2 regions of the Lysinibacillus sp. NPDC096418 genome follow, and region 1 is predicted to be linked to the other one. Evidence: riboswitches for the same ligand, from Rfam matches in the RefSeq annotation. Region 1 holds a riboswitch; the other holds the start of a gene.
What was found. A riboswitch is a leader RNA that binds a small molecule or an ion and turns the genes downstream of it on or off. The one in region 1 is predicted to bind S-adenosylmethionine.
Positions count from the first base shown of each region.

Region 2: it holds a riboswitch for S-adenosylmethionine, as region 1 does, so the genes downstream of both, metK (methionine adenosyltransferase) here and ACIQZG_RS15390 (bifunctional homocysteine S-methyltransferase/methylenetetrahydrofolate reductase) in region 1, are expected to answer to the same signal.

Region 1 is NZ_JBIWEY010000021.1:40,206-56,376, forward strand. It holds gene ACIQZG_RS15350 (S-layer homology domain-containing protein) at 182-1,807, shown strand; gene ACIQZG_RS15355 (DUF2653 family protein) at 1,926-2,213, opposite strand; gene ACIQZG_RS15360 (hypothetical protein) at 2,201-2,671, opposite strand; gene ACIQZG_RS15365 (SEL1-like repeat protein) at 3,120-4,403, shown strand; gene ACIQZG_RS15370 (chemotaxis protein) at 4,564-5,043, shown strand; partial or broken gene ACIQZG_RS15375 (protoglobin domain-containing protein) at 5,502-5,963, shown strand; partial or broken gene ACIQZG_RS15380 (methyl-accepting chemotaxis protein) at 6,213-6,734, shown strand; gene ACIQZG_RS15385 (protoporphyrinogen oxidase) at 7,191-8,579, shown strand; SAM riboswitch class I at 8,717-8,818, shown strand; gene ACIQZG_RS15390 (bifunctional homocysteine S-methyltransferase/methylenetetrahydrofolate reductase) at 9,023-10,870, shown strand; gene metH (methionine synthase) at 10,863-14,294, shown strand; gene ACIQZG_RS15400 (GNAT family N-acetyltransferase) at 14,450-14,953, shown strand; gene desA (Delta(5) desaturase DesA) at 15,065-16,090, shown strand.
Region 2 is NZ_JBIWEY010000024.1:23,853-40,023, reverse strand. It holds gene ACIQZG_RS16540 (SulP family inorganic anion transporter) at 1-600, opposite strand, end outside; gene ACIQZG_RS16535 (ArsR/SmtB family transcription factor) at 743-1,087, opposite strand; gene ACIQZG_RS16530 (MDR family MFS transporter) at 1,305-2,492, opposite strand; gene mnmL (tRNA modification radical SAM protein MnmL/YtqA) at 2,818-3,774, shown strand; gene mnmM (tRNA 5-(aminomethyl)-2-thiouridylate-methyltransferase MnmM) at 3,771-4,349, shown strand; gene ACIQZG_RS16515 (serine hydrolase domain-containing protein) at 4,795-6,876, opposite strand; gene ACIQZG_RS16510 (alanine/glycine:cation symporter family protein) at 7,944-9,404, opposite strand; gene ACIQZG_RS16505 (alpha/beta hydrolase) at 9,531-10,337, opposite strand; gene ACIQZG_RS16500 (gamma carbonic anhydrase) at 10,684-11,196, shown strand; gene metK (methionine adenosyltransferase) at 11,245-12,441, opposite strand; SAM riboswitch class I at 12,734-12,852, opposite strand; gene pckA (phosphoenolpyruvate carboxykinase (ATP)) at 13,053-14,639, shown strand; gene ACIQZG_RS16485 (alpha/beta hydrolase) at 14,976-15,587, opposite strand; gene ACIQZG_RS16480 (flavin reductase family protein) at 15,678-16,171, opposite strand, start outside.

The sequences.
Region 1 (16,171 bases):
TAAGCGACGAGGAGGCTCAAGGTTCGCCCACAGGAACGCACGCTGGCGTAACGGAAATCAACATTAGTTATGGTGATAATCTAAAAAAGTATGTACTTGAAAATTATAAATGCTATTTAACCCAATTTTAACCTTTATCTAGTAAACTGTTAATTATTAGATAGTTAGGAGGAATGGGCGAATGCAATTTTCAAAGAAATTCCGCTTTTTAGCGGCAAGTGTATTGGCATTACAATTAACAGTGCCAACATTAGCAGGTGCGGAAGAAAATAAAATAGATGAGGTTCCACCAAGTTGGGTACAACATGTAGATTATGTGGCATTGGGTGATTCATTGGCACATGGCATGAATGAAGTAGGTGCAATTGGTTTAGGTTATACCGATTTTATCGCACAATCGTTGCAAAAAGAAGGACTCATTACATCTTACAATAAGGGCTTTGCATACTCAGGCTATACAACAAAAAATGTATTGAATGATTTACAAGCAGATGTAGAGAAAGCAGTTACAGGTTTCGGTTATAAGAATGAACAAGCGAATCTTCGTGCATCCATTAAAGATGCGGAGTTCGTAACGCTAACAGTAGGTGCAAATGATTTATTGCCACTATTAGAAGAAGCAACAGCAACAGGTATTAATATGGAAACAATATTGAAAGCATCCACTGAGGCAATGGCTAATTATGCAAATATATTAACAGAGATTAAGAAACTAAATCCGCAAGTAGAAATTTATGTGATGGGGTACTATAACTCTTTCCCTTACTACGAAAATAAATTGCAATCGCAATTTAAAATGCTTTTGGGTGTGATGAATAATTCAATTAAGTTAACTGCAGAAAAAGCCGGCGCAATTTTTGTACCTACAGCCGATATTGTTGCAAAGAACGTTAAGGGGTATTTACCAAATCCGGAAAATATCCATTTAAGTGAAGCAGGTTATCAGGCTGTTGCAAATGAGGCGTTTTTGCCAATCATTAAAAAGAGTAAGCTGTGGGATATTTCATCAGCCATAAATGTAATACAGGAAGGATTGTCAACGGCACATGTAAAATGGACAGCAGCAACAGATGATGTTGGTGTTGTGAAGTATAAAGTTTATGTAAATGATCAATTGTTAGAAACAGTTGTGGCAGAAGAAACAGCAATTACACTTAAAGATTTAGCAGAAAATACAGCCTATACTGTCATTGTAAAAGCAGTAGATGCAGCAGGAAATGAAAGTGTGCAAAATCCATCTGCAACCTTTACAACAGGCGGTACACCGAAATTCACAGATACTGAAAATCATTGGGCACTACCATATATTCAAAAAGCAGCAACGACAGGTATTATGAAGGGTTATGCTGACGGTACATTCAAACCAGAGCTAGATGTCACACGTGTACAAGCAACGGCAATTTTAGTACGTAGTTTAGGATTAACAACAACAGAAACTGCACCTTTCACTGATATTAGTAACTATGATGCCAAAACACAGGCGGAAATTGCTGCAGCATATGCCGCAGGATTAGTAAAGGGCACTGAAGGGGAATTTAATCCAAGCCAGCCAGTTACACGTGCACAGCTTGCGCTTATGATTAATCGTGCGTATGAATTAAAGACACAACAAGCATATGTCGTAAAAGGTGAAGTGCCATTTACTGATATTGCTACTTATAATGAAGAAACAAAACGAGCAATTGCTATGTTATATGAGTTTGGGATCGTAGCAGGTAATGGCGGCAAATTTTCACCTGCTGATTCAACAAAGCGTAGTCACGCAGCAAAAATGCTTGTGAATTTTAGTGAGCTAGTGCCAAAATAGTAAAATGAAAAGGGTAGAGGTCCTCGAAATGGATCTCTACCCTTTGTGTTATTACGAAAAAAAGAGGCAGTCCAATAAATCGTAAATAGGATTTATCGGACTGCCGTGTTGTAAAACTTTATGATAATTTGGCAATAATGCCTTCTTCATCGTCTAATACAAGTTCAATACTTGTTGAAAATGGATCGCGGTGAAGTACGTCTTTTATCCATACGCGTAAAGTACCAATCATTCCAGCTGTATCTAATACCTCTGCTTGTCCATCGACTTCAACCTCTGCCCCAAATCCTGTTTCATCATCATACATAAGTTCAACAATGACATCTTCTGGACGAACATTTTTGTGATATGCGTGTGATAAGCAAATCGCGTTAATAATATCTTGTTCGTTTATTATTTGTTCCATTGTGTAGCTTCCTGCTCTTTACGTTTTTTATCTTTGAACATTTTAACGATTTTCACAACTAACATTACAATCGCTGCTACTGCAATTGCGTTAATAAGTAGACCAAGGATTGAACCAAGCATTCCCATGTTGCCAAATAGACCGCCGAATAGTAAACCAGCTAAACCACCAAGCATTAAACCTTTCATCAGACCACCTGAGAAGAAGCCGCCTTTTTTATCTGTATCTGCTTTTTTAGTAGAATTTGTGTTGCTTTTATTTGTTGTTGCATTGTTTTGATCTTTAGAATTATCCTGTGATTTTTGGATATTTGAGCTATTGTTATTATTACTGAAGCCTTTTTTACCAGACTTGTACGATTTTGCTTCCGCTGTAGGTGTTTCAGAGATTAAAAGTGTCGCTCCAACAGTGGCAAACATTAGTGTCGCTGCAAATAGAGCGGCAAGAATTTTTTTCATTACTTACATTCCTCCAAGAATTTTTTTGGTATTGTCATAAAATATTTCATGATAACAATACTACATGAAATCATATAGAAAATACAATAATCACTATATTAATTTTGGGTACTTCAAAAAAAATGAAATAGTAGTGTAGACTATAGAAAATACTTAGTCCAAAATAGATGAAGTTTGTAATTTGCTTTAGATAGTGGAGAGAGTTGGGTAATAGATAATTTACAGATTTTCAGTGTGTGGATAGACTGAGTTTGTAAAGCTAAAAAATAAGGTATAGATTATGAGATAGGTTCTTAGGCAGTTCTTGATGTATTCACTCATGACTTTAAGGGTTTAAGTTGGAAGTGTGTAAATTGTAGCAGATATTGTAAGAATGGCTGTTAAACAATTTTGCTTTCTTCCATATAATAGTGCAAGAGTGTTTTTTACATAGTTAAGGGGGGAAACGATGTATAAACAATTATTAGTCACAGAAAATAAAGAACGTATTACAGCATTACAGCAGCTAGTGCAAACGCAAAACTCATGGTTTGCTCAAAATATCATGTTGCTTACACTTCAAGAGGTGCAATTAACGATAATTCAAAAGATGATTTATCAGGTAATACAGGAATTATTAAAGAATAATCAGCAACGTCATTTACAAATTGTGCACCCTAAGCAGTCGCAATCAATACAAGAAAATGTCTTAACGCTTTTAGCAGAGTATGATGATTTGTTACGTGAGGCGATACCTCTTCAAATTTATGTGGGAATTTGGCAAATTAGTTCGTTGGAAAAATTAGCGCATACTGCTGAAGTTGTAGATGATGTACTTGATGTGTTGGAATGGTATTTTGCGCAGGACGACAAAGAACTAGAGGCTTTCGAAGAAGATGACCTAAATCATGAGGAAATGATTGATTTATATAAAGAAGCAGTTGAAGAGAATAATGCGGAGGCCCAGTATGAGCTGGGAAGTTACTATGGTACAGATGAGGATATTCCGTATCAGCCTAAAAAAACAATAAAGTGGCTTGAAATAGCGGCAGAACAGGGTTATGCGGAAGCGCAATATGAGCTGGGGAACTATTATTTTGAAGGTATTGGTGTGCCTGAAAGCTATGAATGCGCTTTTACGTTATATGAAGCAGCTGCAGTGCAAGGGCATCCGGATGCTGCAAATAATTTAGCAGACATGTACTTTAATGGTGAAGGTGTACCTGAAAATATGGAGCTTGCGACCCAGTGGTTTGATTTTTCAGCTAAGCATGGTGTGGCAGAAGCGATGTTTACGCTAGGAATAATGGCCGAGCAAGGATTGGGATGTGTTATAGATGAGAGCCAAGCGTTTTTGGCTTATAAAAAATCAGCAGAGTCTGGATATGTAGAGGCACAGTATTATCTTGGTGGTATTTATCTAGACGGTCGTTTAGGCCAGCAAAAGGACGTAAATCAAGCATTGTATTGGTATGAAAAGGCAGCGGCACAATACCATGTAGACGCTTTTTATGATTTAGGATTTATTTGGAGCACAGGTTCAGCTGGCATTCGTAATATTGAAAAGGGTATTCATTGGTTTAAAAAAGCAGCACTTCAAGGCGACCTAGAAGCGAAACTTCAACTAGGGCATATATATAATGAAGGAAAAAGTATTCCAAGGAATATTGAAGAAGCGAAAAAATGGTATCGTTTAGCTGCAGAAGCTGGTGTAGAGGAAGCTAAATCCAAGCTTAAAGAATTAGAAAAATAGTGATGTAATTAGGTAATAATTTGTAAGTGTACGATGCTGAATAGATATTATTCCAATATATAATTTATTTTTGTAGACTGGATACATTGTTCACGATGTTTATTGTAGTAATGTTCGGGCAATATAATAGCAACGAGTTTTGTAAAGGAGCTAGTTTTAAATGGACATATTAAAGTCAGCAGTAGAAGATGAACGAGAGATAAACTTACGTGTGTATCAAGAAGCTTTAATTGCGCAACGAGATGATCTTTCTTTGTTATGTAGTACTATTGAGTATCTAAAGAGCCACAAAAGTGTTCGATTGGATCACCAAGATACAAAGAAGTTCACAGAAAAAATGCGCACATTAAAATTACGTCAAAAAAATCGATATGAAATGCTCGATACAAAGATAAATGAAAATTTATTAGAGATTAAAAAAGGTAGCGTAGATAAACGTTTATTCGTAGAGTATGGTAAGGAAATCCGGAAATTAGAAAGTGGACTTCGTACGTTAATCATGTTTACATGTGATGTTATTGAAATGATGAAAATAGATTCAACGATTGAAGACAGAATCGATGATCGGATTTACTATTTTGATAAGCGTTCAATATCGTTGGAAAATGAAATGATCACCATGCAAGTTAAGGTAAAGTAACAACTTTTTACAAAAAACAAGGTATCCATTATTCGGATACCTTGTTTTTTTGATACTGATATTTTTCTATTAAATCTCATAACATTACCTTTGAATGAGTGGATTAATGAAAAATTGGTAAAAAACTCCTTATTTTTATTCGTTTTTACATAATGTGCTAAATTAATGTATAATCAATAATTGTAATTTCATTAAATAATGATTAAAAAGTGAAATTAATGTGAATTTATTAACAATATAATGCTTATTTCACTATGATTTTGATGTGGAACTTTGGGATAATGTAATCTGGAGTATAACGGAATTTTTTGATGAGCCAAATAATATATTTAAATAAACGGAAATGGAATGATGCTCAACTATTCCAAGTTTATATGTAAGTGAAAGAGGGAAAATGTGTGATTTTTCAGAAGAAAAAAAGGGTTGATGTTTTAGATTTACAACAATATGCTGTCAAGATGGATGTGTCTGGTCATCCATTAATACGAAAGCAAATTGAAATGTTAAATTTAACAGAGCAAGACCTACAATATTTAAAGGCGTTTAAGCCGTATGTAGAGGAAAATATTAAATACATTGTTGATCGATTTTATGACATGGTGGGAACTGAGCGTAGTTTGACTGATATTATTAATAAACATAGTTCCGTTGAAAAGCTGAAAATCACATTGAGTCGTCATATTATTGAGATGTTTAATGGTATCATTGATGAAGATTTTTTTAAGAGACGGATTGCTATTGCGAAGGTTCATGTTCACATTGGATTAAAAACCCAATGGTATATTTGTGCGTTCCAGGACTTATCAATTTCCTTTATTGATTTGGTTGAAAAAAACGTTGAGAACCCAATAGATCAATTTAATACTATTCGTGCAATCTCAAAAGCTTCAAATTTTGAACAACAGTTAGTATTAGAAGCATTTGAAAATACAATTGAGCATTTAAAGCTGAAGGTTGAGCGAGAAAAAGTAGAGGTAGAAAGAAAAATTGTAGCCTCTTCAGAAGGTCTTGCTGCTATCTCGCAAGAAACAAATGCTGCTTTTCATTTGTTAAATATACAATCAAATGAAATTATGCAGCTTGCTAAAAAATCGTTAAGTGTATCCACATTAGCTGAAAATCAGGCGTTAGAGGGCAGGGAACGTTTACGCAATCAATCTATGAACATGCATAATATTATTCATTCACTTGATGATATTACAGATAATATTGGACAACTTGCAGAAATGTCTAAAGAAATGGAAGATATTATGAGTGTTGTTACGAATATTGCAAACCAAACAAACTTATTGGCATTAAATGCAGCCATTGAAGCCGCGCGTGCTGGAGAAGCGGGAAAAGGCTTTAGTGTTGTTGCGGATGAAGTTCGAAAATTATCAGATCAAACAAAGCAATCTGTGACGTCAGTCGCTGAATTACTAAATAATACAAATGATCGGACGGACAAACTTGTTCTTTCGTTAGACAATATTCAACAGGAGGTTGCCTCTGGCGAAGAGAACATGGTGCAAACGGAAGGTCAATTCAATAAAATTTTAGATGCTATGACGGAAGCAAAATGTCAAAATGATTGCATGGAAAAAGATTTAAATGCAGTGACTAAAATAGTCAGTGAATTAGCTATTGCCTTCGACGAAGTGACACACTCGGCAGACAAATTAGCGAATGTTGCACAGGACTTAACAGAATAAAAAGAAGAAAATGCTTAGTAAGTGAAAGGGGAACTTACTGGGTATTTTTTATTTTCAGGATAAAGAAAGTACATGAATGTGTCTTAGCAGATAGAGGGGGCCAAAAAGAAAAATAGTGCAGTGTTTTTTTCATAAAGAAAACCCATTGTTCCGTGTAATATAAGAAAAATTTTTTCGAATAAATAGTTAGTTGATTGGAGTGGCCCCAGGAAGCTTTGTTCTGTAGCGAAAGAGACAGGCAATACCCCACAAGAGTGAAGAATGATCGACGAGGAGGCTCGACGCTCGCCCGTGGGAAGCAACTACCACCTTATTAGATGGAAATAAATGTTTAGTGTTTTGCTCGTTATGAGAATGTAATTATTTTTGTTTCTAATTTTGTAAAGGGTTTCACATAATATTTGGGTGAAAAGGTCTATAATTAAGAGGAGAAAAAAGAAAATAGGAGCGGGTAGAATGAAAACAGTAGCTGTACTCGGCGGAGGCATTACGGGTTTATGCACGATGCATTATTTACAACGACAAGTACTAGAAAAAGGTTTAGACGTTAAGCTTGTGTTGATAGAACAAAATACATATTTGGGTGGGAAACTGCACTCAGCATATGAACAGGGTTTTATTATGGAAACAGGTGCAGATTCCATTGTGGCACGTCATAAGGGTGTTATGGAGTTAGTAAAAGAGTTGAATTTTGAAGACTCACTTGTCTATAACGAGACAGGTACGTCCTATATTTACACAAATAATGAGTTACATGCCATTCCATTAGATTCAACTTTTGGTATCCCAATGAGTTTAGCTTCGTTGGAAGCTAGTACATTAGTGTCAGCGGCAGGAAAGCAGGAAGCACTAAAGGATTTTACACTGCCAAATGTAGGATTTACGAAAGAAAGTTCGATTGGTGAGTTTTTAACTTATTATTTTGGGGAAGAGCTTGTACAAAATCAAATTGCACCAGTACTTGCTGGGGTATATTCTGGAGATTTACATCAGTTATCGATTGCTTCAACGCTACCGTATTTAATCGATTATAAAAATGATTATGGCAGTATTATTAAAGGTTTTGAAATGCATCGCGAACAATTTGTCAAAGCGGCAAATAAAAAATTCATCTCTTTCAAAAATGGATTATCTTCACTAATAGATCGCCTAGAGGAAATGTTAACGGAAGTCGAAATATTAAAGGGTGTAGCGACAACCGGTGTTGTGAAAAATGACAATAACTATGCTATTTCTTTAGCGAATGGTGAAACAATCGAAGTGGATCATGTTGTCATGGCGATACCGAATGAAGCAGTACAACGTTTATTAAGAGATGAGCCTTTAAATGAGTATTTTAATCAATTTAACACAGCTTCAGCTATTACAATTTATTTAGGCTTTGATGTGCCAGATACTGTGTTGCCAGCGGATGGAACAGGTTTTATTGTGTCACATAATTCTGATTTGCAATGTAATGCTGCTACATGGACGAGTCGAAAGTGGAAACATACTTCTTCTGAAAGTAAATTACTCGTGCGACTCTTCTATAAGAGCATTAACCCTGCATATGAGCAGTTACGTGCCATGTCAGAGGAAGAACTTACAGCAGTAGCTTTGGAGGACGTACGAAAAAGCTTAGGAATTGAAAATAAGCCAGTGGTTGTTAATGTCGCGAAATGGATTAATGAAATGCCAAAATATGATTTAGCGCATCAAGAAGCATTAAAAGGTCTAACTGCTGAGTTAGAAGTAAGGTATCCAAACTTATCACTTGCTGGATGTTCGTATTTTGGTGTTGGTATTGGTGCATGTATTCAAAATGGCAAAAAAGTTGGAGAAATGATTGCTAAAAAGCTTGTATAAAGGTTTTTTCCATATAGTAGGGGAAACATGAAATTGATGTGTTTTAGATTAAAATTACTTTGTTAGGTGAAATAGTCTTGACGTCAACGTGCGTAAGCGATATGATTCTTTTAATTATTTAAAAAATTCATACAACATTCTTATCGAGAGAAGTCGAGGGACTGGCCCTATGACGCTTCAGCAACCAACTTAATGTCAGGTGCTAATTCCAGTAGACCTTTGTGGTCAGTAGATGAGAAGGAAAAACAATTACGACACGTTAAAGCCTTCTTTTTGTAAAGAAGGCTTTTTTCTTTATTCAGCGTTAGAACGCTGAATAAAGAAAAAGCCTCCGGCGGATGTCATAGATTTTAAAAGGAATGAATTGTGCATGCACAATTCAAAATCTAGACGAAAATCCGCTGGAGCGAATTTTATAGATGTGACAGAGGGGGCTAAGATTTATGGGATTGCTTGAAAAGTTAAAAACGCATGTGCTAACAGCTGATGGCGCAATTGGAACGTTGTTATATGGCTATGGTTTGGAGTACTGCCACGAGGAGATGAATGTGCAACGACCAGAGTTAATTGAAAAAATTCATCGTGAATATATTGCTGCAGGTGCTGATATTATTCAAACGAATACATACGGAGCAAATGCTATAAAACTAGCACGCTATGGTTTAGAATCACGCGTGCAACAGTTCAATGAAGCGGCAATAACAATAGCCAAGCGGGCAGTTGCAGATGGTGGACAATTTGTACTGGGCACGATTGGCGGGATTCGTGGAATCCGTAAAAGTGACGCAACATTGGAAGAAATTTTAGCAACAGTTGATGAACAAGCAAATGTGTTATTGGCAGGCAATCCAGATGGCCTTCTACTTGAAACTTATTATGATTTTGAAGAATTAGCAGCGACTTTAAAAATGCTGCGAGCAAAAACTCAGTTGCCGATTATTGCGCAAGTATCGATGCATGAGCCTGGTGTATTACAAAATGGTATGTCGTTAAATCAGGCATTACATGAGTTAGAAGCTTTGGGCGCAGATATTGTCGGCGTAAATTGCCGTTTAGGTCCGCATCATACGATTCAAGCGTTTGAGGGAGTGGAGTTGCCTAAAAATGCATTTATGTCTGCATATCCAAATGCCTCCCTGTTAGATGTGGAAGATGGTCGTGTCGTTTACGAATCTGAGGCAGATTATTTTGGGCGTGCAGCAGTTGCGCTACGTGATCAAGGTGTACGTTTAATTGGAGGGTGCTGTGGTACGACACCGAAACATATTGCCGCAGCTAAAAAGTATTTAGAAGAGTTAGCACCTGTACAAAACAAATCCGCGAAGCCAGAAAAGAAAGAGATTGTACGTGAGGCGGAACCTACGATATACGAGCCTCTGCATGAAAAAGTGAAACGTGAGCGCTCTGTTATAGTGGAGTTAGATACGCCTAGACACCTAGAAATAGATGGCTTTGTAGAGGGTGCGAAAAAATTATATGAAGCTGGCGCAGATGTAGTCATGATGGCCGATAATTCTTTAGCCTCACCGCGTATAAGTAATATAGCGATGGGTGCATTAGTGAAACAAATACATGGTGTGCGTCCATTGACGCACATTACATGCCGTGATCGTAATCTAATCGGCTTGCAGTCACATTTAATGGGCTTAGATGCATTAGGCATTCATGACATTTTAGCGGTTACTGGTGACCCGACAAAAGTGGGGGATTTCCCAGGTGCAACAAGTGTGTATGACGTGTCTTCAATGGAATTAATCCAACTGATTAAGCAGTTAAATGAGGGTGTATCATTCTCAGGGAAACCCCTGCGTAAAAAGGCAAACTTCTCTGTGGCAGCGGCGTTTAACCCGAATGTACGTGTTTTAGACCGTGCAGTGGCACGACTCGAAAAGAAAATTGAGCACGGTGCAGATTATTTCATCTCGCAACCTGTCTATACAAAAGAGAAGATTGTAGAAATATATGAGGCTACGAAACATTTAGAAACGCCAATTTATATAGGAATTATGCCTGTAACGAGTTATAAGAGTGCAGAATTTTTACATCATGAAGTACCAGGCATTAAATTATCAGAGGATGCGTTAGAGCGTATGAAAGCGTGTGGCGATGATAAGGACATGGCGACACAAGAGGGCATTGCAATTGCACGAGAACTTGTAGAAGTAGCGGCGGAATATTTCAATGGCATTTATTTAATCACACCGTTTTTACGTTATGATATGACGCTAGAATTAATGGACTATATAGAACAACTGGATGAACAGAAAAAAGGGGTAAGTACAAATGGCTAAGCACTTGATTGAAAAGCAACTAGAAAAACGAATTTTAATCCTTGATGGCGCGATGGGTACAATGCTTCAAAATGAAAATTTAACAGCAGAGGACTTTGGTGGGGAAGAGTTAGATGGTTGTAATGAAAACCTTGTACTGACAAGACCTGATGTCCTTGAAAAAGTACACCGTGAGTATTTAGAAGCGGGTGCAGATATTATTTGTACGAATACATTTGGGGGAACGCCTCTTGTATTAAATGAATACGACCTTGGAGACAAAGCAGATGCAATCAATACACGTGCCGTTGAAATAGCACGTAAAGTGGTCGATGAATTTTCAACATCTGATTGGCCGCGTTTTGTTGCGGGGGCTATGGGGCCAACGACTAAAACGTTATCTGTAACAGGTGGCATTACATTTGATGAGCTTGAAGAGAATTTCTACGTACAGGCAAAAGCTTTAATTGAAGCAGGTTCAGATTTAATACTTCTTGAAACGAGTCAGGATATGTTGAACGTAAAAGCTGGGACACTAGGTGTTTCACGCGCATTTAAAGAGACAGGTAAAGAACTACCAGTCATGATTTCAGGAACAATTGAGCCAATGGGTACGACGCTTGCTGGCCAATCGATAGATGCGTTTTATATTTCAATTGAGCATATTAAACCGTTATCAGTTGGCTTAAACTGTGCGACTGGCCCAGAATTTATGACTGACCATATACGTACATTATCAGAGCTTTCTACAGGCTATATTAGCTGTTATCCTAATGCTGGTTTACCAGATGAAGAGGGTTGCTATCATGAGTCACCAGAATCGCTATCACAGAAATTAAAAGGTTTTGCAGAAAAAGGTTGGTTAAATATTGTTGGTGGTTGTTGTGGTACAACACCAGCACATATTACGGCAATTCGTGAAGTATTAAAAGTCGAAAAACCACGACTATTACCAGAAGCAACACATGGTCACGTTGTATCTGGAATTGAATCATTAGTGTATGACGATTCAATGCGCCCATTATTTATCGGGGAACGTACGAATGTTATTGGTTCGCGTAAATTTAAAAACTTAATAATTGATGGCAAGTTTGAGGAAGCGGCAGAAATTGCACGTGCCCAAGTGAAAAATGGTGCACATGTTATTGATATATGTTTAGCCAACCCAGACCGTGATGAGCTAGAAGATATGCGCGGTTTCATGCAAGAAGTTGTGAAAAAAGTTAAGGTGCCATTAGTAATTGACTCAACTGATGAGAAAGTTATTGAAGAAGCATTAAAATTCTCGCAAGGTAAAGCAATTATTAACTCCATTAACTTAGAAGATGGTGAAGAGCGTTTTGATGCGGTAATGCCACTTGTGAAAAAATACGGTGCGTCTCTAGTTGTTGGAACAATTGACGAGCAAGGGATGGCTGTTGACCGTCATCGTAAGTTAGAAATTGCTGAACGTTCGTATAAATTATTAACGGAGAAATGGGGCTTAGCGCCTGAAGATATTATTTTTGACCCATTAATGTTCCCGGTAGGTACAGGTGATGAACAATATATCGGCTCAGCGCTTGAAACAATCGAAGGAATTCGTTTAATTAAAGAAAAACTACCACGCACGCTAACAGTCCTTGGTGTAAGTAATATTTCATTTGGCTTACCTCCTGTAGGTCGTGAAGTGTTAAATGCAGTGTATTTATATCACTGTACGCAAGCTGGTTTAGATTATGCGATTGTTAATACAGAGAAATTAGAGCGTTACGCTTCGATCCCTCAAGCGGAAATCGATTTAGCTAATGATTTATTATTCAATACGAATGATGAAACATTGGCAATGTTTACGGACTTTTATCGTGATAAAAAGAAAGAAAAAACTGAAGATGATATACCAAAAACTGTAGAAGGCCGCTTAGCGTACTATATTTTAGAAGGTACAAAGGAAGGGCTCATTGAAGATTTAGATGCGGCTCGTGAAATGTACGATGCACCACTGGATATTATTAATGGACCGTTAATGGAAGGTATGGCGGAAGTGGGTCGTCTGTTCAATGACAATCAGCTAATTGTAGCAGAAGTATTACAATCAGCTGGTGTTATGAAAGCGGCAGTTGCTCACCTAGAACAATTCATGGAAAAAGATGAAGAGAGCGCTGGTAAAGGGAAGATGGTATTGGCAACAGTTAAAGGTGATGTGCATGATATCGGCAAAAACTTAGTAGATATTATTCTAAGTAATAATGGCTATAAAGTAGTGGATTTAGGCATTAAAGTCACTCCAATCCAACTTATTGAAGCTATTCGAAAAGAAAAACCAGACTTCATTGGACTTTCAGGATTACTTGTAAAATCAGCACAACAGATGGTGATTACTGCACAGGATTTCAAGGAAGCGGGTATTGATGTACCGATTTTAGTAGGGGGCGCAGCGTTATCTCGCCGCTTTACAGAAACAAAAATAGCAAACGAATATGACGGTCCTGTTATTTATTCAAAAGATGCAATGCAAGGATTAGAACAAGCAAACCGTTTAATGGGTACAGAAACGCGTGAGGATTTCTTAGCTGAGATTACTGAATCACGACAGAAACGTTTAGAGGCAGATGAAAAACGTGCGGCTCGTCCAGTAAAAGAAGTGCTTGTTAAACCAGCACGTACTATAGGAGATGCATCTGTATTCTTGCCATCAGATTTACGCCGTCATGTGAAGAAAGATTACTCTGTATCACATTTATATCCGTATGTGAACATGCGTACATTGATTGGTCATCATTTAGGCTTAAAAGGACAAGTGCAACAATTACTTGATGCAGGAGACGCACGTGCGACAGAATTAAAAGAACTTGTGGATGATTATTTACAGAGTGACCTATTAAAACCATCAGGTATGTATCAATTCTTCCCTGCACAGGCAGACGGTGATGATGTAGTCGTATATGATCCAAATGATAGTAAAACCGAAATCGAACGTTTTACTTTCCCACGTCAGCAAGTTGAGCCATTTATGTGCTTAGCTGATTTCTTGAAAACGGTGGACAGCGGAGAAATGGATTATATTGCGCTAATGGTTGTGACGGCTGGACAAGGTGTGATGGCAACAGCACGTGATTTAAAAGAAGAAGGTAAATTCTTAGAAAGTCACGCCTTACAGTCAACAGCGCTAGAACTTGCGGAAGGGTTTGCTGAACGTATGCATCAGGAAATCCGCGATCAATGGGGCTTCCCAGATGCGACGGACTTCACGATGCGTGATCGTTTTGCTGCGAAATATCAAGGACAACGTTTCTCGTTTGGTTATCCGGCTTGTCCGAACCTAGAAGATCAAGAAAAATTATTCGGTCTGTTAAAGCCTGAAGATATTGGTGTTAATTTAACAGAAGGCTTCATGATGGAACCAGAGGCATCTGTTTCTGCAATTGTCTTTGCACATCCAAATGCACGATATTTCAACGTGTAATTTTGTAAAGAAGTTTATAATGGATAAGGTCCTACTGTTTACGGTAGGACCTGTTTTATCTTAATGATTAGGCGTAAAAATGGGATTGTCTATTATTGTTTCGGAATTTCAAGCGTAGACTAGCAATTTAGTATTTAACTTAGGAGTGTTGAAAAATGATACGAGCAATGGAAGAGAGAGATTTACCCGGAGTTTTAGAAATCTATAATGATATAATTTTGACGAACACAGCTGTGTATATGAATGAACCACAATCAATCCAAGAGAAAAGAGAATGGTTTGCAGAGCGAAACGTAGCAGGGTATCCGCTGTTTGTTTTTGAAGAGGATGGAGAAGTTGCTGGCTTTGCTACATACAATCAGTTCCGCCCGTATCCGGGTTATAAATATACAATGGAGCATTCGGTGTACGTGCATAAAAAGCATTATCAAAAAGGGATTGCGACTAAGCTAATGCATGAACTGATCCGTACCGCAGAGGAAAAAGGTGTGAAAACACTTGTAGCGGGCATTGATGGTGAAAATATTGGTAGTATCAAAGCACATGAGAAGCTAGGCTTTGAATATGCTGGAACCATAAAAAATGCAGGCTTTAAATTCGGTAAATGGTTGGATTTAGTATTTTATCAATTGCAGTTGACGGGGCCAAAAGAGAGATAATTAGAAGGGTATGACAAATGTCATATCCTTTTTATGATGTTTGCGTCTGTTATCGTTTATATGCTTGTTTTATGATGAGGTCATAAGAAAATATGAAACGAGGGAAAAGGGATGGCAACAGATAAAGAAAAAACAAAAAAATTGCGCCAAGATGTAGCGCCATTTGCGAAATCAGATACTGGTAGAAGCGTCTTCCAAATGATCAATACGATGGTGCCACTGTTTGCACTTTGGATTGCAGGATATTTGCTTGTAGATTATTCACCGTGGCTAACTGCAGGACTTAGCGTAATTTCAGCTGGGTTTGTCGTAAGAACATTTATTATTTTCCATGATTGTACACATGGTTCATTTTTCAAAAGTAAAAAGGCAAACGACTGGGTTGGCTTATTAACTGGGGTGTTAACATCGTTCCCGTACGAAAAATGGAAGCGTGAGCATACAATTCACCATGCAACTAGTTCGAACTTAGATAAGCGTGGAATTGGCGATATTGATATGATGACAGTTGAGGAATATTTAGCAGCATCAAAAGGACAACGCTTATGGTACCGTTTTTATCGTAATCCATTTGTAATGTTTGGTTTAGGACCACTTTTCATGGTCTTCATTTTAAATCGTTTTAATCGTAAAGATGCGAAGACAAAAGAACGTGTTAATACACAGTTAACGAATGGCATTCTTCTAGCAATTTGCGCAACTTTAATCTACTTCTTAGGTTGGCAAGCATTTTTATTGGTTCAAGGTGTGACATTATTTGTAGCGGGATCACTGGGTATCTGGTTATTCTACATTCAACATACGTACGAAGATTCATATTTTGAACATGATACAGAATGGGATTATGTGAAAGCTGCTGTTGAAGGTAGTTCTTACTATAAATTACCGAAAATATTGCAATGGGCAACAGGAAATATTGGTTTCCACCACGTGCATCATTTAGCACCACGTGTGCCGAACTACAATCTTGAAAAAGCACACAATGAAACGCCGCCACTTCACACGGCGACAACTATTACATTACGTACAAGTTTAGAATCATTACGTTATAAATTGTATGATGAAGAGCTTGGTAAGTTTGTTTCATTTAAAGATGTTAAAGAAACAATCAGACGTAAAGACAGTATCGCTGCTTAATAAAGAAATAGTACAGCCATCTCTTCTAGGGGGTGGCTGTTTTGCGTAAGGTGGAGATTGTTTATTGCGTGACAGTGGAAA
Region 2 (16,171 bases), on a different contig from region 1:
CCCTGCTAAAGCTCCTGGTACTTTAGGCAATACTTTTGGCGTTAATAGGATGATTACTAAACTTAGAAGTGCTATTAAAATACTGTAAAAATTAGTAGTACCAATCTGTTTAGCTAACTCTTTAATGTTTGCAATGAAATATTCATGTTGTTCAATATTCGTCAAACCAAGGAAATTCGCAATTTGCCCCGTAAAAATGATAACCGCAATACCAGCAGTAAAGCCTACTGTGACAGGACGAGGGATAAATTTAATAAGTGACCCTAATTTAAAAATCCCCATTAAACATAGTAGAATCCCCGCCATGAGCCCTGCGATTAGCAGACTTTCATAGCCGTATGTCAGTACAATACCTAACAGCACAGGGACAAATGCACCTGTTGGTCCGCCTATTTGATATTTGGAACCACCGAGTAACGAAATAAGGATACCAGCAATACATGCGGTATATATGCCATACTCTGGTTTCACTCCCGAAGCAATCGCAAATGACATGGCAAGTGGAATTGCCACAATGCCGACGATGGTTCCAGACAATAAATCCTTTTTAAAATGACCAACTGAATACCCCCGAAAACGTCCCGTAAACAGTGATTTCATAATAATTCTTCCTTTCGAAATTTAATTTCCAATCGAATCTAGTACAGTTATAGTAATTCCTATACAGATTTTAAGGTCCTTCTTAAAGAGGGAATAAATTGAATCATAATACGATTCTATCTATCAGTAAGTTCGATCATCATTACATCTCATCTTCCCTTTCACTAATGGTCATTTCTTCTAATATTGAAATCGTATTAATTAAATGATTGTTAAAAATCCTTTTCGCTACATCAAGCAATTCTATAATCATCGGATCACGTAAAGAATAATAAACGCGCTTTCCATCTTTCGTACCATACACAATATTTTTTGCGCGTAATACACTCAATTGCTGTGAAACTGCAGAACCTTCTATCTCCAGGCAATTTTGAATTTCATTTACACTTTTTTCACCATCTACTAACAATTCAAGGATTCTTATTCGTAACGGATGTGCCAATGCTTTAAAAAAATCCGCCTTGAAACTTTGTAATCCTTCTTCCATACTAATCCCCCACTTCTAATTCATTACTTTTGTTTTCTCATTTTCTGCCGGAAAAAAGCATAATTGTTACTCTTATATATTCAAATATTTGAATATGTATGATTGTAAGTGGAAAGGGAGAAGATTTCAAGAGAATTTATAATAAAAGGAGAAATAAAGCTGCTTAAGCAACCTTATTTCTCCTTTTATGTAACTTTTTTCATTTCGCAAACTTTTCTTACTCTAGTACTGTAGTACTCTTACTTCTTTTAACAAGAGGACGATCGTATACAAGACACGGAATAACCGCAATAACTACAATGATAACTAAAATCGACATGAGCGCCATCATACCAAACTGATCGACCATAATACCACCAAATAATGGTCCAATCATCCGACCAACTGTTGTTGCACTATTAAGGATCCCTTGATAAAAGCCTTGACGACCTTTTGGCGCAAGCTGATTTGCAATGGTCGGTAACGCAGGTGTGTAGAACATTTCACCAAACGTTAGGACGACCATCGCAGCTGCAAACATTTTAAAATCACTTGCAAATGCTACAATACCAAATGAAATTGCAATTATTACAACACCGAATACTAATTGGCGTTTTAAATTATTTTCCCAACGTTTCACGAGTGGTGCAATTAATGGTTGTGCCGCTACAATGAGTAATCCATTAATTGTCCAAAGTAGACTATACTGTTTTAAGCTCAAGCCTAGGTCTTGCGTATAAGAAGAAATCGTCGCACTCCATTGTGAATAGGCAATCCAGCATAGAACAGATGATGAACTAATGATTAATAATGCATACAATGAAGCCTTATTTGTAATTCGTTTCCGTTCACTGACCACATTTTTAGGTACTACACTATCTGTTTCAAAACGTTTAAATGTAAGTAATGCAATAAAGAAGAACAATACATACATCCATAGATTCACCTCAAACACATTATCGAAACCTTTTTCAGCGACAATACCAGCCAACGCCGGACCTACAGCAACACCTACGTTTTGGGCTAAATAAATGGCATTAAATGCTTTCCGGCCACCTTCAGGCCATGCAGTACCTGCCAGTGCAAACATGCTTGGAAAGACTATTCCCCCACTAAAACCGAGCAATGTTAATAACCACACATAATGCGGCCACTCGTGCCATTGTGTTAGTCCAATTAAAGATACTACTGTAAGAAAAATACCAAGCATAATCGCTTTATAACCACCAATTTTATCGAATAAAAATCCACCTAGTAAATTACCTAAAACCCCCGCTGCTGAATTTAACATTAAAACAAAGCCAGCCATTGCAAGCGTTTTTCCTAAGTAGTCATGCATATAGATGGCATTCAAAGGCCATAAAAAGGAGTTGCCCGTCGTATTTACGAGCATCCCTATAATTAAAAACCAAACACTTTTTGGCATTTTCAGACCTCCATTGTTTCGACGCTCTAAATAGTTAGTTTATTCCGAATTCCGAAAATAGACAAGAAAATAATTTCACCAATCTTTTATAGTCCTTTAAATAGTTACTACTATTTCCACACGGCTAGATAGCACTTATATGGGGCGTAGATAAGGTTGTGGTTTACGATGTGACTACAAAAAGCGAGTGCCATAGGGGAAGGCTCTTTTACTTTAATAGAATGGAAATAACTGTTTCAAAATGTACTCATTGTTAGTAGTAATTATTATCCCATGACGGAACGCACCACGCATGATAAAATATACCGTTAGAGGAGTGAAACACATGACAGAAACAAACTTTCCTTTTCCTTCTGAAGGGAAAAGATATTATACATGGAATCGCTATTTACGCGATCAGTTCGGCCATAAAGTATTTAAAGTAGCACTTGATGCAGGCTTTGACTGCCCGAATCGTGACGGCACAGTCGCCTTCGGGGGCTGTACGTTTTGTAGTGCTGCTGGTTCAGGGGATTTCGCAGGGAATAAAGTTGACCCGATCGACGTCCAATTTGCTGAAATCCGCGATAAAATGCATCAAAAATGGAAAGATGGTAAGTATATGGCGTACTTCCAAGCCTATACCAATACTCACGCCCCACTTCCTGTCCTTAAAGAAAAATTCGAAGCAGCATTAGCACAAGAAGGTGTGGTCGGTTTATCGATTGCCACACGCCCAGACTGCCTACCAGATGATGTGGTGGAATACTTAGCAGAGTTGAACGAACGCACATATTTATGGGTAGAGCTTGGCTTACAAACTGTACACGAAAAAACAGCTAACTTAATAAACCGTGCACATGACTATGCAACGTATGTAGAAGGTGTGGAAAAACTGCGTAAACACGGGATTCGTGTATGTTCACACATTATTAATGGGCTTCCTCTTGAGGATTATGACATGATGATGGAAACAGCTCGCGAAGTAGCAAAACTAGATGTTCAAGGCATTAAAATTCACTTACTTCATCTATTAAAAGGTACGCCTATGGTGAAGCAATACGAAAAGGGCATGCTTGAATTTTTAGACCAAGACGTCTATACGAAATTAGTAGCTGATCAATTAGAAATTTTACCTCCAGAGATGGTTATTCACCGTATAACTGGTGACGGGCCAATCGACTTAATGATCGGACCAATGTGGAGTGTCAACAAGTGGGAAGTTTTAAATGGCATTGATGCTGAACTTGAAAAACGAGGCAGCTGGCAAGGGAAACTTTACAATGCTGAGGTACCAAAATGAAACTACAACGAGTTTTACAGTATGCGCAGCAACTTCTAAAAGACTCAGTAGAAGAAGGCGATACAGTCGTTGATGCGACAGCTGGTAACGGTCATGATACATTATTTCTCGCACAGCTTGTTGGAGATAATGGACAAGTATACGCATTTGATGTACAAAAATCAGCAGTCGATGCTACCTTACATCGCCTACTAGATAATGGGTTAGAGCACCGTGCACTTGTCCTCCATACGGGGCATGAACAAGTTGCCAAACATGTACAAAAGCCAGTCGCCGCCGCTATTTTCAATCTTGGCTACTTACCTGGTAGTGATCACGATATTATTACAAAGCCAAACACAACAATACAGGCCATTCAAGCATTGCTCGACCTATTAAAAGTAGGTGGCATCATTGTACTCGTCATTTATCACGGACATGAAGGTGGAAAAGAAGAGCGCGATGCTGTCATCGACTATGTCTCTACATTGCCTCAAAAATTCGTACATGTATTGCGCTATGAATTTTTAAATCAACAAAATGACCCTCCCTTTATCATCGCATTAGAGAAAGTAAAAGGCTTCCCTACTAATTAGAAGACAGAAAAGGGTTTGCGTACTATGCTTTATGTGATTACTTTAATAACAGTGAATCCAGGTCTTTTTAAATAAAAAAAGTAAAGGGCGGTGCTTTTCCGCCGTTTACTTTTTCCTTTTTCACTTTATTAAGAAGAAAACTGGCATAACTGGACTATCTTTCATATAGATATTTGCTCCAAGAGCTAATGAATCTATTGTTACCCCTTCTTCAAGCAAATAATGAATTACTTTTTGATCGCCTAGATATAATCCACGATAGGTATAATACTTATTTCCATTTAAGTGAAATTGAAGTTTAATAATCCAACAACTAAACTAATTTTTGGGAACCAAATCATATACCATGATTATTTAGTGGGAATAATCCGTAAATACAAACAAAACCAGCAAAACACCTTTTCGGTGTCGTACTGGTTTTATTGAAGTTCATCTTAAATTGTAGTTAGTTCAACTTGACTGCAAATTCCGAGTTCGGCGCGCCAGCAAATACAACCGTTCCGTTCTTTGGCAGTTTTACTTTGTTATTGCCGCTCACAACGGTAAAATTGATACATACACCCTTCTCATCATACACCGCGAACGAACTCTTCGATGGCAACGCTACGGTCATCGTTTTCCCTGTTACCGCTTGCGGGATTGTAAACCATCTCGCATGACCATTTGCTTGTAGCGTAACTTTAGATGCTGGGCTTGCATCAAGCGGTTTTACGTTGGTTCCACTTACGTATAAAAATCCGGACATCTCCATATATTCATTTCCGCCTTCTGTATAGAAACGAGATTCCGTCGTATCACGGCCTGTCAACCCGGGGATCTGGAGCTGATGCGCAGCCGTGTTTGGGCCTGTAATTTTTCTGCCGTTCCAATAGCCCTCTAGACCATCATTGCGATTAATTTGTGTTGTAAGCAACACTGGTACGAGATATTGAGCAGAACTATATTTCTCGTTTACAAGATAGAACTTGACGCCTTCCCGCTTTGCCCAAGCGGCAGTGGTTTCTTTCGATAGCACGTTGTCTTCTAGTTTCTCTGCTCCATAGTGATTCATCGCTACTTGCCCTAAGCCAGGCATCGATATAAATGTGCTCTCCCTCAAATATGTTCGTCTATTCTTCTCTGTGACGAAGTTGAGCTTGGAGGTACCTGTCTCATTAATAAAGCTTCCATTCGCAGTATATACATATTTTTCTTCTGGATTAGATGATAAGAACAGTTCTCCATTCTTCGTAATTTCTATTTTGAAATGACTTGAACTATTACCGTAAAAACCCGCTTTCTTCGCTACGTCTTGAGGCATCTTGGCCTTGACCGGCTTGTCAAAGGATCTGTTCGGCTTAATGTCCTTAATTGTGCCCTTCTCTTTGAGCGCGGCAAGTAGCAATTCAGTTGCCAGCAATTGATTTGTAGAGCTGCTGCCGCCAGATGACAAGACAGCCACTGCCATCTTCTGTTCCGGTAGCACGACCAGTGAAGCATGTTGTAAAAACGTATCTCCGCCCTTAACCAAGCCCTTTATTCCATATTCACTGAATGGATATAGTTTCACACTATCCCAGCCAAGACCATAGTTGAAAATATTATCTCCATCCCCCGGCCACATTCCTTTTTTATATTCCTCCTGCTCCATCGCTTTGACTGCCTTATCGGAGAGGATCCCTTTTCCCTGTCCCATAAATAATTGTGAGAATCGCACCATATCTTCTGCTGTGGAAGAGATCCCTCCCGTCCCGATAATATTCACCGATTCAGCGGGAAGCTGTCCTTGGTACATCGGAAAATAAAGTCCAGCCCGCTTATCATCTTCCCATTTGTCCTGCGGCGTTTTCGTATGATTTAACTTTAAAGGTTCTGTAAACTGTTGATGTATAAATTCGGTAAAGCTCATACCGCTGACTCTTTCCACCATAATCTCGGCTAACGTAAAGCCGTCATTGCAATATACCGAGAACGCACCAGGATCCGCCTTCAAGCTTTGATTGGACAATTGCTGCAACAAGGTATCATGGGCATATGTATCATTATCTTTAAATAAAAATGAATTACCATACATAGTACCTTGCAAGCCTGATGAGTGATTCAACAGCATACGTGGCGTAATGCGTTTATAACGCTCGTCTTTCATCTTGAAATCAGGAACATAGTCGACGACAGGAGCATCCAAATCAACTTTTCCTTCGTCAACCAATTTCATCACAGCCGCCGCTGCATACATTTTACTGACTGAACCAATCCCGTATAGGGTATCTTTGGTCAGCGGCTGTTTCCCTTTCATATCGTTCTTGCCTGTCTGATCCGACAAAACAAGTTTGCCATTATCAATTAGCGCATACTGCACGCTAGTCGTTGCATACGACTCCGTGAGTAGCGCAGCCTTCTCTGCCGCAATCTTCTTCAGTTCTTGGCTAGCTACTTCTTGGCTAGCTACAACCGTAGTCTGACTTCCAGAAAACGCCATCGCCCCTGTTGGTAAGCTCATCGTTAACGCTAATGTAGCGGCTAACACCCCAGATAGTTTATTTTTCATAAAAGAATTGCCTCCTTAGATAAGTGATCGATTTCATTGCTCTTATTTCGAACAAAAGTATCTCCTTGTTCAGCAGTATAAATAAAAAACATCACCTCCAAATTGCATTTTTTTCACAGCTAAAACACATCTGTTATATAAAAAGTATCACAGATGTATCCATAAAGTCAAATTTTTCTAAATATATATATTTATGCTCGTTGCACTTCATATTTGGATTTTCATCCTAAGTTTGGCTTTAAACCGATGAAGGATTTCGCAGCAAACAGAATACCTGTATCTCCAGTATAAAGTGGTATAGGTTAATTACTTGTATAATATTGGATAGACGTTCAAGTAGATTCCGATGTTAGTCAGAGTGGAAGATTTTTACTTATGAAACGAGGGGAAGGAAAAAATCGAATCGCTCATAATATCTGATGTTTTGAACTAACAGCGGTCCTTCAAAATCAAGTTGGAGTTTCTAATGTGATTTGAAATAGGAGGCATAAAAAGATACTCGTTAGCGATAGGAGGGTACTGAAAAGCTCTAAACTAAGATTATTTTTATAGTATTTTTGCATGGGCATTATTTTACTATGCAAGGATTTTACGCGGCAGCGAATGTCTTCCGCGCGAAAGCAAAGCAACAGAGGCGTGAGAATCCAGCAGGAACATTATTTACAACGAAAGCGTAAGTGAAACGTAGCGACAGGAGCGCGCACGAGACGTAAGACGCAACAAGCCACGCGTAACGAGGGTTGCGGCCTACTCTGTGCCTGAGGAAAGCGAATGCTAGAGAGCATAATCCTTTAGGTCATATTTTTATTAGAGAATCTATTTTTAAATAACTTTTTCTGTAGCCTCTAGCGATAGATGCAGCATTTTTCGCCATTATTTTTGTCCACATTATTAGAGGGACTTGTCGATTTTCCTAAATAAGCAACGAATACTATTTATCCTTCTAAGGCTATTAACAAAATATAAGAGGCTGGGACAAAAACCTCTTCTGAATAGAAAAAAGTGAAATTGAGCACACTCAATTTCACTTTTTTCATTATTTGAGGCTTGTCCCAGCCCCTTTTTTACTATTTATTTTTCCGTTTTTCATTGTAGTCAATCCAGAAGTCTGCATCTTTAATGCCTAGTTTACGAGGATCGAAGACAGGGTCTTTCCCCTCTTTTTTCTGATGCTCATAATCTTTTAAGGCGAGCATGGCTGGCTTTATCAAGAACAACATACCAAGAATATTAACCCAAACCATCAGACCAAGACCTACGTCACCGAATGCCCAAGCAAGGTCAGATGTACGCACTGTCCCATAGTATGTTGCGGCGATTACAATAATTTTCACAACCCAAATGGCTAATTTCTCATTACTACCCCTAAATAAATATGACGCATTCGTTTCTGCTATATAGTAATATGACATAATAGTTGTAAAAGCAAAGAAGAATAATGCGATTGCAACGAAAGCTGAACCAAAATTATTTAATGATGGGAATGCTGCGTTTACAGCACCTTGTGTGAAGTCAGAGTACGTCATATTTGGTACGTTCTCTTCAATAAGCGCCCCTGTTGAGCTTCCCTCTTGCACATTGTATGTACCCATAAATAGAATCATTAACGCTGTTGCTGAGCATACGAATAATGTATCAATATAAACAGAGAATGATTGTACTAATCCTTGTTTGGCAGGATGAGACACTTCTGCTGCTGCTGCTGGGTGAGCACCATTACCTTGTCCTGCTTCATTTGAGTAAATCGCTCGTTTTACACCCCAAGCAATAGCAGAACCAATTAAACCTCCAAATACCGCATCAGCACCAAATGCACTTCGGATGATCATACTAAACACTGCAGGAACATCTGAAATATTCATAAAAATCACGACTACAGCTAACAAAATATACGCAATTGCCATGAATGGTACTAATAATGTCGCGGCACTCGCAATACGTTTAACACCACCAATGATAATGAATGCTAGTAACAATACGATCGCTACGCCTGTTACTCTCGTTTCAATTCCAAATGCATTTTCAACAGCAGATGAGATTGCGTTGGATTGAACCCCTGGCATTAAAATACCCGTTGCTAAAAGTGCAGCAACGGCAAACATCATACCAAACCATTTTTTTCCTGTACCTTTTTCAATATAGTAAGCTGGCCCACCTCGGTATACACCGCCACGTTTTTCTTTGTAGATTTGTGCTAATGTCGACTCTACAAAAGCTGTCGAAGCACCTATAAAAGCCGTCACCCACATCCAAAAAATTGCACCAGGTCCACCAAACGCAATAGCAGATGCCGTACCAACAATATTTCCGGTACCTACACGACCTGCTAAAGCCATTGATAACGCTTCAAATGAAGATACCCCTTCTTCAGATTTCTCGCCTTTTATCATTAGAACAATACTATCTTTTACAAGTCTGACTTGTACAAACCTCGTCATAACTGTAAATAATACACCGACAATTAGAATTCCGTAAACTAACCACGGCCCCCATAAAATATCATTTAATACCTTTACAAAACTCTCCATCTTACCCCTCCCTATACATATTTTTTGATTAAGAGATTATCGTATTACTTTTTTCAGAAAATTTCAATATCATTTTCAGATTAAAACTATCTTGAAAAATGATTGCTAAATAGGGAGGGGGATGAATTATTTAATAATATAGCCTACCGATCGAAGTACATTATTCATAAAATCTCTCATATAAATAAAAATTTCTTCACGCTCTACCTCGTGAAATAAATTATGATAACTCTTTGGCCATTCCTTATATTGAATTTCCGTTATATCCTGCTGAAAAAGCCAGTGACGAGCCATTCTTACATCAGTAATAACATCTCTTTCGCCAGTCATTACAAGCATAGGCTTATTTGGGAATTCACCCTTTTGTAAAATGATTAAATTTTTTATCAACATTTGAAGTTCTCGATACCATTTAACGGAAACAACTGTCATAAAGGGAAATTCATCTTTCATTTCTTCTATACCTTCAACACTACGCGTTAATTTACCCAAATCAATTTCATGGGTCATCTTTACATTTGCAGTTAGTGCGCTAATAGTCGTTAATGCATTTGATAATTTACCGGGTTGTAATTTTAATTGCAACCAAGGTGAACTTAAAATAATTCCTGCACACTCATACTTTTTTTTGTGCATCATACGTAGTGCTAGTGTTGCACCTAATCCATGCCCAATTATAAAAACAGGTAACTCATACGAAAAAGCATTCTCAATAAGCTGTCTTGTATATTTATAATATTCTTTAAAATCCTCATCATGTGCACGTGAAAACTGCGCTTTTGTCCCGTGATTTGGTAAATCCCCCATTACTACGTGGAAGCCTTCTATTCTAAGTTTTTCTATAAGCCACGCATACCAGCGGTGATTTTCATAAGCACCATGAAGAATGGCAACTACTGCCTTGGCTTGTCCATCAGCTTCCCATTTCCACATTTAATTTACTCCTCCTGAAACTTAATTACACAATTATTATAACGAATATCATGATTTTTAACATTATTCGAGGATTTACCTAAATAATCCTCAAATACTACCAAAATTACCCTTACATTCGTGTATCTATCTAACACAAATAAATAGATGCAGCATGTCCCAGCTACACTTTTATTGTAAATCAATCTATCGCATTAACGTAATGAAAAACCTGTATCCAATATTTTTTTATTAATCAAAGCATCAGATACTCTTCCACTTTGGCATATTCGATTTTCACCTTTCCAATAACTTGCGTATTTGATACGATAATATCACATCACGTAAAAGAAAAGAGGCCCTTAATATGATCTATCCTTTTAAAGATAAAAACCCCCATATTCATCCATCGGTCTTTATCGCAGACTATGCGACAGTAACGGGCGACGTCACAATTGGAGCCGAAACAACAATTTGGTTTAATACAGTTATTCGAGGAGATGTATCTCCTACTATTATCGGTAAACGAGTGAGTATTCAAGACCTATGTTGCTTACATCAAAGCCCTAAATATCCACTCATTATAGAGGATGAAGTAACAGTTGGTCATCAAGTAACCCTACATAGTTGTACGATTCGTCAAAATGCATTGATTGGCATGGGTTCCATTATTTTAGACGGGGCTGAAATTGGCGAAGGTGCTTTTATCGGTGCAGGTAGTCTCGTACCTCCGGGAAAAGTAATTCCTCCTAATAGCTTGGCTCTAGGACGCCCAGCAAAAGTCGTACGTGAATTAAATGCCGAAGATAAAGAAGATATGGAGCGCATTGTTCGTGAATACGCTGAAAAAGGACAATACTATAAATCACTGCAAAAATAGATTAAAGGGGAACTAAGATAATTTCTTTTCTTAGTTCCCCTTTATTCATTACAGACCAGCTTTAGCTCTTAATGCGTCAGCTTTGTCCGTTTTTTCCCATGGTACATCTAAGTCAATACGACCGAAATGACCATATGCTGCTGTTTGTTTGTAAATTGGACGACGTAGATCAAGCATTTTAATAATACCTGCTGGGCGTAAGTCGAAGTATTCGCGAATCCATTCTACGATTTGGCTTTCATTTACTTTTCCTGTACCGAATGTATCAACAGCGATTGACACAGGCTGTGCTACACCGATTGCATAAGCAAGTTGTACTTCTGCACGTTCCGCAAGACCCGCTGCTACGATATTTTTCGCCACGTAACGTGCTGCATACGCTGCTGAACGGTCAACCTTTGTCGCGTCCTTACCAGAGAATGCACCACCACCATGACGTGCATAACCACCATAAGTATCTACGATGATTTTACGCCCTGTCAGACCTGCATCACCTTTAGGTCCTCCGATTACAAAACGACCAGTTGGATTGATGAAGTATTTTGTATTCGCATCAAGTAATTCACCTGGTACAACAGGTCCAATTACTACCGCTTTTAAATCTGCCTGAATTTGTTCAAGCGTCACTTCTTCATCATGTTGTGTTGAAATAACAATTGTATCCACACGTACTGGTTGGTTATTTTCATCGTATTCAATTGTTACTTGTGTTTTACCATCCGGACGTAAGTATGCTAATTCGCCAGATTTACGTACTTCTGTAAGACGGCGAGCTAATTTATGTGCTAAGCTGATTGGTAGTGGCATAAGCTCAGGCGTTTCGTTACATGCATAACCAAACATTAATCCCTGATCTCCTGCACCAATCGCTTCGATGTCTTCTTCTGTCATTGTTCCTTCGCGTGCTTCTAATGCTTGGTCAACACCTTGTGCAATATCTGCAGATTGCTCACCGATTGCCACTAGTACTGCTAGGTTTTCAGCATCAAAGCCATACTTCCCACGAGTGTAGCCAATCTCTGCTACAGTATCGCGTACGATTCCTTTAATATCTACATACGTAGAAGTAGTGATTTCTCCTGCTACTAATACTAAACCTGTTGTTACAGTAGTTTCACACGCTACACGTGCATTTGGATCTGCTTCTAAAATTGCATCTAAAATTGCATCCGAAATTTGGTCGCAAATTTTATCTGGATGTCCTTCCGTTACACTCTCTGATGTAAACAATCGACGGTTTGTCATTTGGTTTCCTCCTATTACTCTTGCGAATAGTGCTCGCGAAATTAATACGGTACTCATTACCCATGTCAAGTTCGCTCCTAAAGGATTGAACTTCAAGCCGTTGTTGCTGACGTTTCACTTTCGCACAAAAAGGCAGCTGCTGCTTTTAACACGAGGATTTCGAAAGGCTTATCCTTACTTATAATAAGGAAGAAAATAAATATCGTTACTACGGTAGTTATTTTTACAAACAAAAAAATCCTCAACTCACGCTTTTACATGAGGAAAGGATTTGACATTTCGTAACCTTTCACTCTTATCGTTCAAGGGAAATTCCCCTGCATCAGGTTGGCACCAGCGCATACCGTGAAATTGGTTATGCAGGTTGCCGGGTTTCATAGGGCCTGACCCTCCACCAGCTCGGGATAAGAGTATCCGTTCAATTCCACATGTTACTTAAAACAGCCGCTTATGTCAAATATTTTATGACGTTTATGCTAATTGTAAGAAATTCGCAAAAATAAATTTTCGAATTAGTATAGATTATTTAGGCAATTGTGTTATACTATTTTTGAAAATAAGAAAATCTCCCTGACTCAGGGAATACTATAAAAAAGGATGGTATTTAATCGATGAATTCAGTAGAAATCGCTAACGAACTGAAGGAATTATTAAGCGGCGGGAACATTAAAGTTCAACTTTCAGTACCACAACTTGTAGAAAAAGCTACATCTCGCGGTGAAGCATTGTTAACAGTAGATGGCGCACTTCGCGCAGAAACTGGTAAATACACTGGTCGTTCACCTAAAGATAAATATACGGTAGAAGAAGCAGAATCAAAAGAACAAATTGATTGGGGTAATGTAAACCTACCGATTTCATCTGAAGTATTTGATAACTTATATGTAAAAGTATTAAACTACTTAAAAGAAAAAGATGAACTTTTCGTTTTCAAAGGCTTTGCAGGCGCTGATAAAGATTCACAATTAAGTATCCAAGTGATCAACGAATACGCTTGGCACAATCTTTTCGTTCATCAATTATTTATCCGTCCAACTGAAGAAGAATTAGCATCTCACGTTGCAGACTTCACAATCGTTTCAGCTCCTAACTTCAAAGCAGACCCTGCTGTCGATGGTACAGCTTCTGAAACATTCATTATCGTGTCTCTTGAAAAGAAAATCATCTTAATTGGTGGTACTGAGTATGCTGGCGAAATGAAAAAATCGATTTTTGGTATCATGAACTACTTGTTACCACAACAGGGCATCCTTTCGATGCACTGTTCAGCAAACGTTGGTGAAGCTGGCGATGTAGCATTATTCTTCGGATTATCTGGTACTGGTAAAACTACGTTATCAGCAGATGCTGACCGCAAATTAATCGGTGACGATGAACACGGTTGGTCTGATAACGGCGTATTCAATATCGAAGGCGGTTGCTACGCAAAAACTATCAATCTTTCTGAAGAAAAAGAGCCTGAAATTTACCATGCTATCCGTTTCGGTTCTGTATTAGAGAACGTTGTGGTTGATCCGGACTCTCGAGTATGTGACTACGATGACGGTTCATTAACTGAAAACACACGTGTTGCTTATCCTATCGATTACATCGAAAACATCGTAACACCATCTGTTGCAGGTCACCCAAAAACAATCGTCTTCTTAACAGCCGATGCCTATGGCGTATTACCTCCAATCAGTAAATTAACAAAAGAGCAAGCAATGTATCACTTCCTAAGCGGTTTCACTTCAAAACTCGCTGGTACTGAACGTGGTGTTACAGAGCCTGAACCAGTATTCTCTACATGCTTCGGTTCTCCGTTCCTACCACTTCCAGCAACAGTTTACGCTGAAATGTTAGGTAACAAGATTGACGAGCATGGCGCACAAGTATTCCTAGTTAACACAGGTTGGACTGGTGGCGAATACGGCGTAGGTTCACGTATGAAGCTTTCTTACACTCGTACAATGATACGTGCTGCAATCGACGGTAAACTAAACAACGTTGAAACAATCCAAGACGCTGTATTCGGATTACATATCCCAACTGCTGTTGAAGGTGTTCCAACTGAAGTACTTAACCCTCGTGATGCATGGGCAGATAAAGCAGCATATGATGTAAAAGCAGCTGAACTTGCTAATCTTTTCAACGATAACTTCAAGAAATTCTCAAACGTTTCTGAAGCAATCATTAAACAAGGCGGTCCTTTAAAATAAGACGCATTCAAAGAGGAGACGAATAATATCGTCTCCTCTTTCTTATGTTCTATAAAGATATAAATAGACTTTGATATTAAACGATAACACGAAAGTAGCACAGCCTACATAATTGGTTTTTCTTTTCCCTCCTGCAACCACAAAGGGAACTCCTCTAATAATTGCTCATATAACGGCTCATCACTAACAGTCTCTATACTACTCTAAGGCTCTTCCTCTAGAAAATTAGTTATAACCTCTTATAAAAAACTAAACAACCAGTCACCGGTTCAATACCGACAACTGGTTGGATAAATGCTATTTTGAGCTCTGTTTTATAAACGGGGAGCACTTTTTTTAAGAATAAATCTGTTCATACCACTGTTTAGCAGCTTCCACTTCTACTATTGTGAGCTGATGTCCAGTACTTACCCATTGAACACCAACCGATGCACTTGCATCTGCTAATAGTTGTAGTAGTTCAAGAGATTCTTGTTGCGGACAAATCGGATCATTCATTCCTGCCGCGATAAATACATGGATACCCGTTAAATTGGGGAGTGTAATACCGCGCCTTGGCACCATAGGATGATGTAAAATTGCACCTTTTAGTGCATCTTCAAAATGAAATAACAGACTGGCCGCAATATTGGCACCGTTTGAATAACCAATAGCTAGGATGTTTTGACGGTCAAACTTATATTCTACAGCAGCCTTATCTAAAAACGCATTAAGCTCATTTGTCTGAAATATTAAATCCTCCTCATCGAATATACCTTCAGCTAAACGTTTAAAGAAACGAGGCATTCCATTTTCTAATACATTACCGCGTACGCTTAGTACAGATGCATTTGGATCTACAATATCTGCCAAAGACAATAAGTCATGTTCGTTACCACCAGTACCATGTAAAAGTAACAGAACTGGTTTTTCGTTATTTGTTCCCTGTTTAAAAATATGTTGCATAATATCATTCTTTCCTTTCAAAAAGGTTAATTTTAATAATTACCTCTTCTATCATAAATGGGGCTTTAACGTACTTTTCAAATATTGAGATTACTACTTAGGTCTTTCAATGGAAAAAATATCACCAATTGTCGCATAATCAGAACCTGCTAAGCGACTAACCGCATTTAACCCTCGAGGGTCGATTCGTCCATCTTGATAAATTGCTTCATCCACATGAAACCGTACAACTTCTCCAATAAACAAATCACTACCAGATCCTTCTCCCCCTAGTGGAATAGCTTTGACAAGTTTACATTCCATTCGAACTTTCGCTTCCTTTACTCCCGGCACAGATACATTTTCACTTTGTACAAGCGTTAGATTCGCCAACTCGATTTCACTTTCAGTTGCAGGTAATGAGGCTGCGGTTTCATTGATTTTCGCAACATTCTCTTCATCCACAATATGCACTACAAATTGCGAACTTCGATAAATATTTCGAGCAGTATCTTTTAGTTGTTCATCAGGCCTTTGGACAGCAAGTGAAACCATTGGTGGGTTTGATGACACAATATTGAAATAGCTAAATGGTGCACCGTTTACAA